DNA from 2 places in the Mesorhizobium sp. SEMIA396 genome. Region 1 is predicted to be linked to the other one. Evidence: predicted binding sites of a transcription regulator. Region 1 holds the regulator's gene; the other holds the start of a gene.
The links. The regulator PhoB, encoded in region 1, activates phosphate uptake and scavenging genes when phosphate is short. The targets are predictions, from matches to a motif close to TGTCATNNANCTGTCAT.

Region 1 (5,959 bases):
TCCCGATCCGCCGGCAAGCGACGTGCCGCCGATCACGGCGGCTGCAATGACGAGCAGTTCGTCGAGCGTTCCAAGCACGTTGGTGGCCGAATTCTGCCGGGCCGAGGAGATCGCCGCGGCAATCGTGGCCAGCACGCCCATGATCATGAACACCTTCATGGTGATCCATCGCGTGTTGATGCCGGCGAGATTGGCCGCCTCGGGATTGCCGCCGATGGCGAACACATAGCGGCCGAAACGGGTGCGGTTGGTGATGAAGGTCATGACCAGCCCGACGGCGACAGCCATCAGCACCGGTATCGCGATACCGTGGGCGATGAACAGGCCGCCTTCGGGAACGGTGATGTTGTTGGCGGCCGCATATCTGTTCACGATGCCGATCGGCCAGGGGTAGGAGTTGGCGAGCCAGACCGCACCCATGATGGCGCCGCAGGTGACGACTCCAAGCAGCGCCTCGGCCCAGATCGGACGTAGCGGAAACCGGAAACGCTTGCGCTGCACCCGCCCGTTGAACAGCCCAAACACCACGGCGAGGCAGGCGACGATCCCAACGACCCAGCTCCAGGTCGCGCCGATCGATCCCGCCGGCCCACCGCCCATCAGCTGAAAAGTGGCGTTAAGCGGCGCCACGGTCTGGCCTGAAGTGACCCACCAGGCGGCACCGCGCCAGACCAGCAGGCCGCCCAGCGTCACGATAAAGGCGGGCACTTCGAGATAGGCGATGACGAAGCCTTGAAAAGCGCCGATCAACAGGCCGAGCGCCAGGCCGATGACCAGTGCCAGGACCCAGATCCACGGGTTGCCGAGTTCGAGCCCGACAAAGCGCACCAGGAAATGCACCTGGGCAAATCCCATCACCATGCCGATCAGGCCCTCGGCGGAACCGACCGACAGGTCGATGTTGCGCATGACGATGACCAGCACCATGCCGCAGGCCATGATGGCAACCGCGGATGTCTGCACCGACAGGTTCCACAGATTGCGCGGCGTGAGAAAGGTGCGGCTGTCGAAATCGAGCGGATTGACGCCAAGGCGCAGGCTGGAAATGACATGCAGCCCAATCCAGATAACCAGCAGCGCGCCGATCATGCCGAGCATGCGGGTGTCGATCTCGGTCGCCTTCAGGAACCGGGCGACGGCGCCGAGTTCCGACGCGCGCGCCGTATCGGTCTGCGGGTTTGACGTCGTATCGGTCATGGTTTCCTCCCACCGGCTGGCCGTCTGACGCGCATGCCGGAGCCCAGCCTAGAAGCTATCCGCATGATGCGGAAACAGAATTCTTTGAGAAAACGCCGCGGCTTTTGGGCCGCGGCGTTCAGATATTGCAAAGTGGTACGGATCAGTTGCAGGCCGCCACGGTGCCGGCGGCGACACCCGCGCAGACTTCGTCCTTCTTGATCCAGCCGGCGTCGATGACGACGTTGAGATTGTCCTTGGTGATGGCAACCGGGGTCAGGAACAGCGACTTGACGGTGTTGCCGCCCGGCGTCGTGAAGTCCTTGGCGCCGGCGATGTCGCTCGTCTTCTTGCCGTCGGCCAGTTGCGAGGCGATCTCGGCGGCATTCTTGCCGAGCTCCCGCGCGTCCTTCCACACCGACACGGTTTGCGTGCCGAGGGCGATGCGGTTCAGCGCGGCGTGGTCGCCGTCCTGACCCGAGACCGGCACGGTGCCGGCCAAGCCTTGAGCCGTCAGCGCCGCGACGACGCCACCGGCAGTGCCGTCATTGGCCGCGACCACCGCGTCGACCTTGTTGTCGTTGGCGGTCAGGAACTGCTCCATGTTCTTCTGGGCGTTGGCGGGCAGCCAGCCATCCGTGTAGGCTTCGCCGACATTCTTGATCTTGCCGCTGTCGATGGCTTCCTTGAGCACTTCCATCGAGCCCGAGAACAGGAAGTCGGCATTGGGATCGGCACCGGAGCCCTTGATGAAGACGTAGTTGCCTTCCGGCTTGACCTTGAACACTTCGCGGGCCTGCATGCGGCCGACTTCCTTGTTGTCGAAGGTCAGATAGAAGACGTCCTTGTTCTCGATCAGCCGGTCATAGCCGACGACCGGAATGCCTTCGTCCAGCGCCTTCTGCACGGCCGGGCCGATGGCCGAAGCGTCCTGCGCCAGGATGATCAGGGAATTAGCGCCCTGCGAGATCAGGCTTTCGACATCGGTAAGCTGCTTGCCGGGATTGGACTGCGCATCGGCGGAGATGTACTTGTCGCCGGCGGCCTCGATCGCCGTCTTCATGGCGGCCTCGTCGGTCTTCCAGCGTTCTTCCTGGAAGTTGGACCACGAAACGCCGACAACCTTGTCCTTCGCCTGCGCGACAGACGCGAGCGTCAGCGACATGGCGGCACCCGCCAGGATGGCGGCCGTGAATCTTTTCATATTATCCTCCCTGCGCCGCGTATGGCGCGACCAAACTGACCCGAGGGCCGGCACAGAGGCTCTATTTTTTCGAGCCTCGAAAAAATACTGGGCCAACGCCCGAACGCTGTCAACATCGATTCTGATGGATTTTGATGTCATTTCGAGTTTTTTTCGAGTCTCGGAATAAATAAATGACACGGCATGCAGCTTCTGCCAGTATTTACCGGCGTCACCGACAGCGTTCCAGGGGCAGGAGGAACCGCGGCGACCGGGAGGATATGAAAGAACATGTCGGTCGGAATCCGCCACGACGATCTGCGCCGCCGCAACCGCGCCATGGTGATCGCGGCAGTGCGCCGCGCCGGACAGCCGTCACGAACCGAGATCGCCGCGACCACAAGCCTCAGCCATTCGACCATCTCGGCGATTTCATCCGACCTGATCGTCGAAGGCATCCTGACCGAAAGCAAGCCGAGCGAGGCCGGCTCGCTCAAACGCGGCCGGCCGCAGGTCGGCCTCAGTCTCAATCCGGAAGCGGCCGCGGTAATGACCGTGGTGCTGTCGCTGAACTTCCTCTCCGTCGCCGTCATCGACTATGCCGGCCAGGTGATATCCGAGGAACAGCGCCGGCTGGACACGCTGACGATGTCGCGCGAGTCGCTGATCGGGGAATGCACGGCCATCGTGCGGCGCCGCCTGGCAGATCCCGACCTGGACGTGCGCAGCATCGCCCGCATCGCGCTGGCCATCCAGGGCATCACCGACACCCGTGCCCGCGCCATGCTGTGGTCGCCGATCACGCCGCACACCGACATCGCCTTCGCTGACATATTCGAAGACGAGTTCGGCATCCCTGCCATAATGGAGAACGACTGCAACATGATGGCGGTGGCGCTGCGCTGGCGCGACCCCGATCGTTACCGCGACGATTTCATCGCTATCCTTTTGTCGCACGGCATCGGCATGGGACTGGTGCTGAAGGGCGAATTGTTCACCGGCACCCATTCTTCGGGCGGCGAATTCGGCCACATGATCCATCGGCCGAACGGCGCGCTATGTCGCTGCGGACGGCGCGGCTGCGTCGAAGCCTATGCGGGCAATTACGCCATCTGGCGCAACGCCAGGCAGATGGGCGAGGATGCAGAACCCGTCGCCGATGTCAGCGACGCCGACATGCGCGCCCTGGCTGCCGCGGCCCGCGAAGGTGACGGACCCGAACGGGAAGCCTATCGCAAGGCCGGCGAAGCGCTCGGCTACGGCCTCGGCAGCCTGTTCGCGCTGATCGATCCGGCGCCGGTCGCCATGGTCGGTGTCAGCGCCGCCGCCTTCGACCTGATCGAGCCGGCATTGCGGCAAGCGATTGCCCAGACCGCCGGCGGCCAGCATTCCAAATCGATTTCCTTCGACACCGAGCCGAACGAACTGCCGCTGATCCGCGAAGGCTGCGCCATGCGGGCGCTGATCTTCGTCGATCAGGAGATTTTTGCGCCGGGCGTGCAGGCGAGATCCGGTTTCGGCGGCAAGAACGTGGCGTGAGTTCAAACGAGGGAGTTCAGTCCTCTCGGATGGCGTATCCGGCCCCACGGATCGTGCGGATGACATCAGGCATACGGCCATTGTTGACCGCCTTGCGCAGCCGGCCGACATGCACGTCGACCGTGCGCTCGTCGATGTAGATCGTCTCGCCCCAGACATTGTCGAGCAGCTGGCTGCGCGAGAACACGCGGCCTGGATGGCGCATCATGAATTCGAGCAGGCGGAATTCCGTCGGCCCAAGCCGGATCTCGCTCTTCTTGCGATAGACACGGTGCGACTCGCGATCGAGCACGATATCGCCGACCTTTAGCACGCTGGACAGCACTTCCGGCTTGGCCCGGCGCAGCAGCGCCTTGACCCTGGCCATGAACTCCGGCGTCGAGAAGGGCTTGACCAGATAGTCGTCGGCGCCGGTCGACAGGCCGCGCACGCGGTCGCTTTCCTCGCCTCGCGCGGTCAGCATGATGATCGGCAGCCGCTCGGTCTCGGGACGCATTCGCAGGCGCCGGCAGAGTTCGATGCCCGAAACCGCAGGCACCATCCAGTCGAGCACCAGAAGATCGGGAACGTTCTCCTGCAGCCGGATTTCGGCCTCATCGCCGCGCGTCACCACCTCGACCTGGTAACCTTCGGATTCAAGATTGTAGCGGAGCAGCACGCCTAGCGGCTCCTCATCCTCCACCACCATGATGCGTGGTGCGATCATCGGCTGGTCACCCTTGTTATGCCGCTGGCGCGGACATTGCCGTCTCGTCCTGCTTCGGACGATTGGCTGGCAGCTGCGTGCCGGTCAAAACATAGTAGGCATTTTCGGCGATGTTGGTCACGTGGTCGCCGATCCGCTCGAGGTTCTTGGCGCAAAACAACAGGTGCGTGCACGCCGTGATGTTGCGGGGATCTTCCATCATGTAGGTCAGCAGCTCGCGGAACACCGAGGTGTATTTGACGTCGATGCGTTCATCATTGTTTCTGAGCGTGGCAAGCGCTGCCGCGTCAGCGGCGGCATACTCGTCGACGACCCCCTGCACCTGGATCAGCACCAGCTGCGCCATCGCGTCGATCGAATGCGAAAGATCGTGCGGCGTGACGCTCAGCCCGACAGTGCCGACGCGCTTGGCGATGTTCTTGGCAAGGTCGCCGATGCGCTCGAGGTCGCCGGCCATGCGGATCGAACCGACCACCGCACGCAGATCGTTGGCCATTGGCTGGCGCTTGGCGATCAGCGTGATGGCGCGATCGTCCAGCTCGCGCTGGCGGGCATCCATGATCGCATCGTCGGAAACCACGCGCTGCGCCAGCGCATTGTCCGAATTGAGCAAAGCCTTGGTCGAGCCACTGACCATCGAGCGGGCGAGATCGCCCATGTCGCGGATCAGCTGGCTGATCTGCTCCAGATCCTCATCGAAAGATGCAACGGTATGTTCACCCATGATCTTCGTCCCTCATATGCCTGAGCTCAGCCGAACCGGCCGGTGATGTAGTCCTGGGTGCGTTTGTCGTCGGGGGTGGTGAACATCTTGTCGGTGGCGCCCTCCTCGACCAGATAGCCTAGATGGAACATCGCGGTGCGCTGCGACACGCGCGCTGCCTGCTGCATCGAATGGGTGACGATGACGATCGTATAGTTCTGGCGCAGTTCGTCGATCAGTTCCTCGACGCGAGCAGTGGCGATCGGGTCGAGCGCCGAACACGGTTCGTCCATCAGGATCACCTCGGGTGACACGGCGATGGCGCGTGCAATGCACAGACGCTGTTGCTGGCCACCGGAAAGACCCGTGCCAGGTTCCTGCAAACGGTCCTTCACCTCGTTCCAGATCGCCGCCTTCTTCAAGCTCGACTCGACGATCTGATCCATGTCGGCCTTGCGCTTGGCCAATCCGTGGATGCGCGGGCCATAGGCGACGTTCTCGTAGATCGACTTGGGGAACGGATTGGGTTTCTGAAACACCATGCCGACGCGCGCCCTGAGTTCGACGACATCGATGTTCTTGTCGTAGATGTCTTCTTCGTCGAGCGTTATCTTGCCGGTTACCCGCGCGGAATCGATGGTGTCGTTCATGC
Region 2 (5,959 bases), on a different contig from region 1:
AGGATGAAAGTTGCAAAGGGCAACCCCCAGATGAACCAGTTGGTGAGCACCGTGCAGGCCCGGTAGACCGCGTTGAGCGCCTGGGTCAGGCTCATGGACGAAGGCTGGGGAATCTTCCCCATCGCGAGCCCGAAAAGCAGGCAGAACAGCAAAACCTGGATGGTCTGGCCCGAGGCCAGCGCGTTGAAGACGTTGTTCGGCACCAGGTCGAGCAGGATCGAGTGCCCGCCATTGGGGTCGCCATTGGAGGGCGGCGGCTGGAACGGGAAGGCGAGATCGGTGGACACGCTGCCTTGCGAATTGATGAACTCGCCAAGCTCGATGCGCGACTGCGGATTCTCGATCTGGCCCGGCTGCAGGATCAGCGACAGGGTGCCGCTCACCAGCACGCTCAGGAACGACACGACCAGCACGGCCATACCCACCTTGCCGAGGTAGCGGACCGATTTGGGATCCTGGACCATTGCCGTGATGGAGAAGATGACCGACGAGACCAAATAGGGCAGGACGACCATCTTGAGGAAATTCAGGTAGAGCTGTGCGACAGGGCTGATCGCATGGGCAAAGTCTGGATAATAGAGGCCGCACAATATCCCTGCAGCAATCATCACAATCGTCGTCACGGGCGAGCGCAGGATACGCCTTGCCGCGAGGCGCCAGTCGAAAGGCAGGGGTCCGGCTACCTCGGAGATGGCCATGTCAGGCTTTGCTCCCCAGGCGATAGCGGGCGATGATCTCATCCGTGTTGAGAATCTGCTGACCCCGCGCGAGATCGAGATAGAGATCGACAAAGGCCGCGAGGTGCGGATTGTCGGGCCGCACGCCGACTGCGATCGTATCGACCTTGTCGGTCAGCGTGATCGAGCGCGCGACAACCGTCATCGACGGATCGTCGACCATCAGCTTCTTGATCTCGAAATCATCGCGATAGGCCATGTCGATCGTCCCGTTTCGGATCGCATCGATGATCAGATCCCAGCTTGCCAGGCGGTGGATTTGCGCATGCGGGAAGGTCGTGGCCGCATAGGTGGCGAATGAAGAGCCCTCGATCACGCCAAGATCGCCTGAGAAATCACGGACGATCTGTTCGGCCGGTTTGCCTTGCGCGATACGCGCCAGGTTGAGGCGGTTGGCGATCAGCCCTTGCCGCAGCATGGCGTAGGGGCGGGAATAGATGATCGACCGGCCGCGCTGAAGCGTCCGGCTGAGCTTGCCAATCGCCATGTCGGCCTGTCCGGAACTGACCTGACTGACGATATCGTCGAACGTTGCGGCGGATCGGTCGAATACCGGCTCGACGCCAAGCGCCGCGGCGATGCCGTGGGCCAACTCCATGTCTATGCCATCGTCCCCCGATCCGTCGGCCGGAAAGAACGGATTGGAAGCGAAGGCCGGCATTGCGATGCGCAATGCATCGCCGCTCGCGATAGGTTGAGGGGCGTTCTCCGCCTGCTGTCCCGGAGTGCTGGCTGCGCGGGCTTGCGAGATCAGCAACCCGCCGCTCCCGGCCGCAAGCAGTGTACGACGTGTAACCGACATGCGCGTTCTCAATTAACCCGGGAAAGCTGCAACATGCACAACCCGCGTTAAACAAACGTGTATATTACACTGAGCCTTTTTATGTATCGGACAAGCAGCTTAGCGCCACAAAATATCAGCATTGCCTAATATATTAGGAAAAGCGGAAGGATCGCGTTGCTTCCCGCCGGGCGATCGTCTGGATTGTCAAAACGTCTCGACCCAAGGCCGTAACTCAAGCTCCGAGCTCCAGGCGCTGCGATGCTGGCGATGGACCGCGAGATAGGCCTCGGCGATAGCGTCCGGCGACAGGCGGCGGTCCTGTAGGTCGGGATCGGCTGCCTGTCCGGGCGGCGCGATCTGGCCGTCGATAATGAAATGGGCGACGTGGATGTTCTGCGGGGCGAGTTCGCGGGCCATGGACTGCGCCAGGCCGCGCAGGCCGAATTTCGGCATGGCAAAGCCGGCCGAGCCGGGAAAGCCCTTCACACTGGCAGTGGCGCCGGTGAACAGGATCGAACCGGATCCCCGGACAAGCAGCCGGCGCGCCGCCTGCTGGCCGACCAGGAAGCCGCCATAGGCGCCGACCAGCAATGCCTGTTTGACCGCTTCCGCATCGAGCTCGGCGATCGGGCCGCGTGTGCGTGCGCTGGCGTTGAACACCACGAGCGCCAGCGTGCCGGCCTTGTCGGCGGTGTCGAACAGCCTGGCGACGGACGCAGCGTCGGCGACATCCGTCTCAACGGCCAGAGCACCGGTTTCGCCGATCAGAGCGCTGAGCTTCTCGACGTTACGGGCGGCCAGAACCACGCGAAAGCCTTCCCGGGTGAGAAGGCGCGCAAGCGAGGCGCTCAGACCAGCGCCCGCGCCTGCAATAACGGCCACATTGGATGAGGTCATGATTTTCTCTCCCTTGCGGATTTCGGCGGAAGCGTTCGCCAGACCAGACAAGGTCGCGCCTTCGGGGCTGACAGGCAAGAGGTGGCATCTCGTTGGCTGTTGAACCAGACGGGCTGCAGAAACGACGTTGCGCGGTCCAATATCGCCTGTGGAGCTACGAAAGCCGCTCGGCCTTCAGCACCGAGACCGCCACTTCGAAAGGGACAAGGCTTGGACCTTGCCCGCCGCCCGGATTCATTAGACCAACATTTTGGCGGTAGAATCGTCAGGTTTCGTAAAGCTGTCGGCGATCTCATCAATGGGACTGGAGCGTGGTCCCGAAAAGTGGGAAACGGTTTTCGGAAAAGATTATGCTCAACAAGGAAACGATTATGGAACCAATCTGGGCCGTCGGCCTGATGACCGGCACGGTGCTGGACGGCAACATCGACGTCGCGCTGATCAAGACCGACGGCGAACGTATCGAGGATTTCGGCACCTATCGGCTGATGCCCTATCCTCCGTCGATCCGCTCCCTGCTGGAAGAGACGCTGACGGAGGCGCGGGCGTGGAACTTTGACGGGCCGGAGCCGGCGATCTTCCGCACCGCGGAGGAAGCCCTGACGCGTGCCCAGTCAGCAGCCGTCAAGGAATTGGTCGAAGGCTATGGCATGACGATGGCCGATATCGGCGTCGTCGGTTTTCACGGCCAGACCGTTCTGCATCGCGCGCCGCAGGTTGGACGGCTGGGCCAGACAAGGCAACTCGGCGATGGTGAGCTGATGCATGCCATATTGGGTACCAAGGTCGCTTACGATTTCCGCTCGGCCGACATGCGCGCCGGGGGGCAAGGCGCGCCGCTGGCCGCGGTCTATCACACCGCGTTGATGCGCGGCGCCGGCGCCAATGGCGAGGTGGCCGTACTCAATCTCGGCGGCGTCGCCAACATCACCTGGTGGGATGGCGCCGACAATGTCGTTGCCTTCGACACCGGCCCCGCCAACGCGCCGCTGAACGATTTCATCAAGTCGAAGGGGCTCGGCGAGATGGACCGCGACGGCGCGCTCGGCGGTGCGGGCAAGGTGGACGAGGCGCGGCTGGCCAAGCTGCTGCAGCACCCCTATCTCACCAAGCCCTATCCCAAATCGCTGGACCGTTTCGACTTCGGCGCCGCCATGGCGGACGGGCTGGATGCGGAGGATGGCGCGGCACTGCTGACCGCCTTCACCGCTGGAGCCGTCGGCAAGGCACTCGACCTCTTACCAAGCCGTCCTAAAAAACTGGTGGTCAGCGGCGGCGGCCGCCACAACCCGACCATGATGGCGATGCTGACCAGCCGTGCCGGCGTCGAAGTGGTGCAGGCCGAGAGCCTCGGCTGGAGCGGCGATGCGGTCGAGGCGGAGTGTTTTGCCTTCCTCGCGGTGCGCGTGCTGCGCGGCCTGCCAATCAGTTTTCCGAGCACGACCGGCGCACCGCGGCCGATGCGGGGCGGAAAACTCGCCAGTTAGAGCCTCTTCCATCCCGGAACGGGATGGGATGACCTTTCCCGCCCGGCCGACTTTCAGGCGATGCGGCTTTTTGCTCAGGTTTTGCAGTCGAAAGGTCTTCGGAATAGTCGAAAAGCTTTTCCGCCGGGACCCACTGTCATCCAACCGTTAAGAAGAATTAATACAAGACAACAGCGATCTTGTTTTCAGCTGACGCCTCATTTCGCAGGCGTATGGCCATTGATGCGCGCCTGCATAGCGGCGGCAGTATAGTTGGGATTCAATTTATGTTGTCAGCAGGTTTAGCTTTATTGCGCGGTGCACGGCCGACGATTTCGGGGGCGGCAGCTGCGCTCGCCCTTGCAATCATCGGGGCCATGATCGGATCCGCTGCGCGGGCTGAGCCCATTCGCGGTGCGGGGTCGACACTGGCCGCGCCGATCATCGGCAAGTGGGCAACGACATACAAGGCTGCACGCGCCGACGGCGGCGACTTCTTCACGCTGGACTGGACCGTCGATTATGAACCGGTCGGATCCCTTGCCGGCCTGATGCGGCTTGCGCAGCCCGAACTGGATTTCGCCGCCACGGATGTTCCCGTGCCGGCTGATGATCTCGCCAGGAACGGCCAGCAGCAATTTCCGATCGTCATGGGCGGGATCGCGGTGGTCGCCAATCTCGATGGCCTGCCGGAGCAAGGTCTGCGCCTCTCCGGCCCGGTGATCGCCGACATCTATCTGGGCAAGATAAAGTCCTGGTCCGATCCTGCGATAAGGGTGCTCAATCCCGACATAGCCCTTCCCGATCTCGCCATCGGCGTCATCCACCGGCAGGACGGTTCGGGCTCAACCTATGTCTTCACCGAGTTTCTGTCATCGACAAGCGAAGACTGGAAGACGAAGCTTGGAGCCGACACTCTGATCGACTGGCCGCTCGGGACAGGCGCGGAAGGTACGCAAGCGCTTCTTCGTGCCGTGGCTGCGAGCAAGGGGGCGATTGCCTACGCCGAATACGGCCAGGTTCTTCGCGCCGGCCTTCCCTTCGCAGCGGTCCAGAACAAATCCGGCAAGTTCGTCAAACCGGACCCGCAGGGCGTGCAAGCAGCGGCCACCTCCGTCGCCTGGGGGGAAACGACCGACTTCTTCGCCTCCCTCACCAATCGCAGCGGAGATGGTGCGTACCCGATCAGCACGGCGGTGTTCGCCGTTGTCCAGGTCTCGGGGCGTTCGGAACATCGCTATCGCCGCGTGCATGATCTTTTCCGGCTCGCCTTCGCGCAAGGTGCCGGCGACGCCACCGCACTCGGCTATGTGCCGCTGCCGAAAGCGCTCATTGGCCAGATCGAACAGTATTGGGCAAGGCAATTGCCGGTCGGAAACTGACCCGAACGAAGCTGCCTTGCGCAGCAACTGAACTTCATACCGCGTCGTCGTGGCGACTTGTTGGGGACTGCCTGAAATGGACATAGATATCTTCAAGGACATCCTCGTGCCGGTGATCGGCGGCTTGGGCATCTTCATGCTCGGTCTGGATTTCATGGCAAACGGCATCCAGGCGCTGTCGGTCAACCGGATGCGCGACTTTCTCGCCAAGGCAGCCGGTACGCCGGTCAAAGGCGTGCTGGCGGGAACGCTGATCACCGGCGTCATCCAGTCGTCGACGGCGATGAGCGTCATGGTCGTCGGGCTGGTCAATGCCGGTGTCATCGCCCTGCGGCCGGCGATCAGCGTGATCATGGGCGCCAACATCGGCACCACGCTCGGCAACGGGCTCATCGCCCTGCCGCTCGGTCCGCTCGGATTGATCCTGGCCGGCGTGTTCTCGCTGGTCTACTGCTTCGCCAAAAGCGAAAAGGTGAAGAACATAGCGCTCGCCTGCATGGGTTTCGCTCTGATCTTCTACGGCCTCAACCTGATGACCGGCGGCCTGCGTCCGCTTCGCAACCTGCCGGAAGTCATGGCGCTGCTGCAGACGCTGACGGCCGACTCCTACCTCAACCTTTTCAAATGCGTGTTCATCGCCGCCGGCGTGACCGCGATGATCCACTCGTCCTCGGCGACGATCGGCATCGTCAT

Region 2: the regulator PhoB is predicted to act here: its motif matches at 4,040-4,056, upstream of pstS (phosphate ABC transporter substrate-binding protein PstS).

The regions. Positions count from the first base shown of each region.
Region 1 covers NZ_JANIFC010000008.1:43,903-49,861, forward strand. Annotated here, with positions in the region: gene NP503_RS19540 (sugar ABC transporter permease) at 1-1,197, opposite strand, end outside; gene xylF (D-xylose ABC transporter substrate-binding protein) at 1,340-2,380, opposite strand; gene NP503_RS19550 (ROK family protein) at 2,651-3,898, shown strand; gene phoB (phosphate regulon transcriptional regulator PhoB) at 3,915-4,604, opposite strand; gene phoU (phosphate signaling complex protein PhoU) at 4,621-5,328, opposite strand; gene pstB (phosphate ABC transporter ATP-binding protein PstB) at 5,355-5,959, opposite strand, start outside.
Region 2 covers NZ_JANIFC010000004.1:346,959-352,917, reverse strand. Annotated here, with positions in the region: gene NP503_RS13675 (dicarboxylate/amino acid:cation symporter) at 1-698, opposite strand, end outside; gene NP503_RS13670 (ABC transporter substrate-binding protein) at 700-1,539, opposite strand; gene NP503_RS13665 (SDR family NAD(P)-dependent oxidoreductase) at 1,726-2,418, opposite strand; gene NP503_RS13660 (anhydro-N-acetylmuramic acid kinase) at 2,790-3,905, shown strand; gene pstS (phosphate ABC transporter substrate-binding protein PstS) at 4,262-5,266, shown strand; gene NP503_RS13650 (Na/Pi cotransporter family protein) at 5,343-5,959, shown strand, end outside.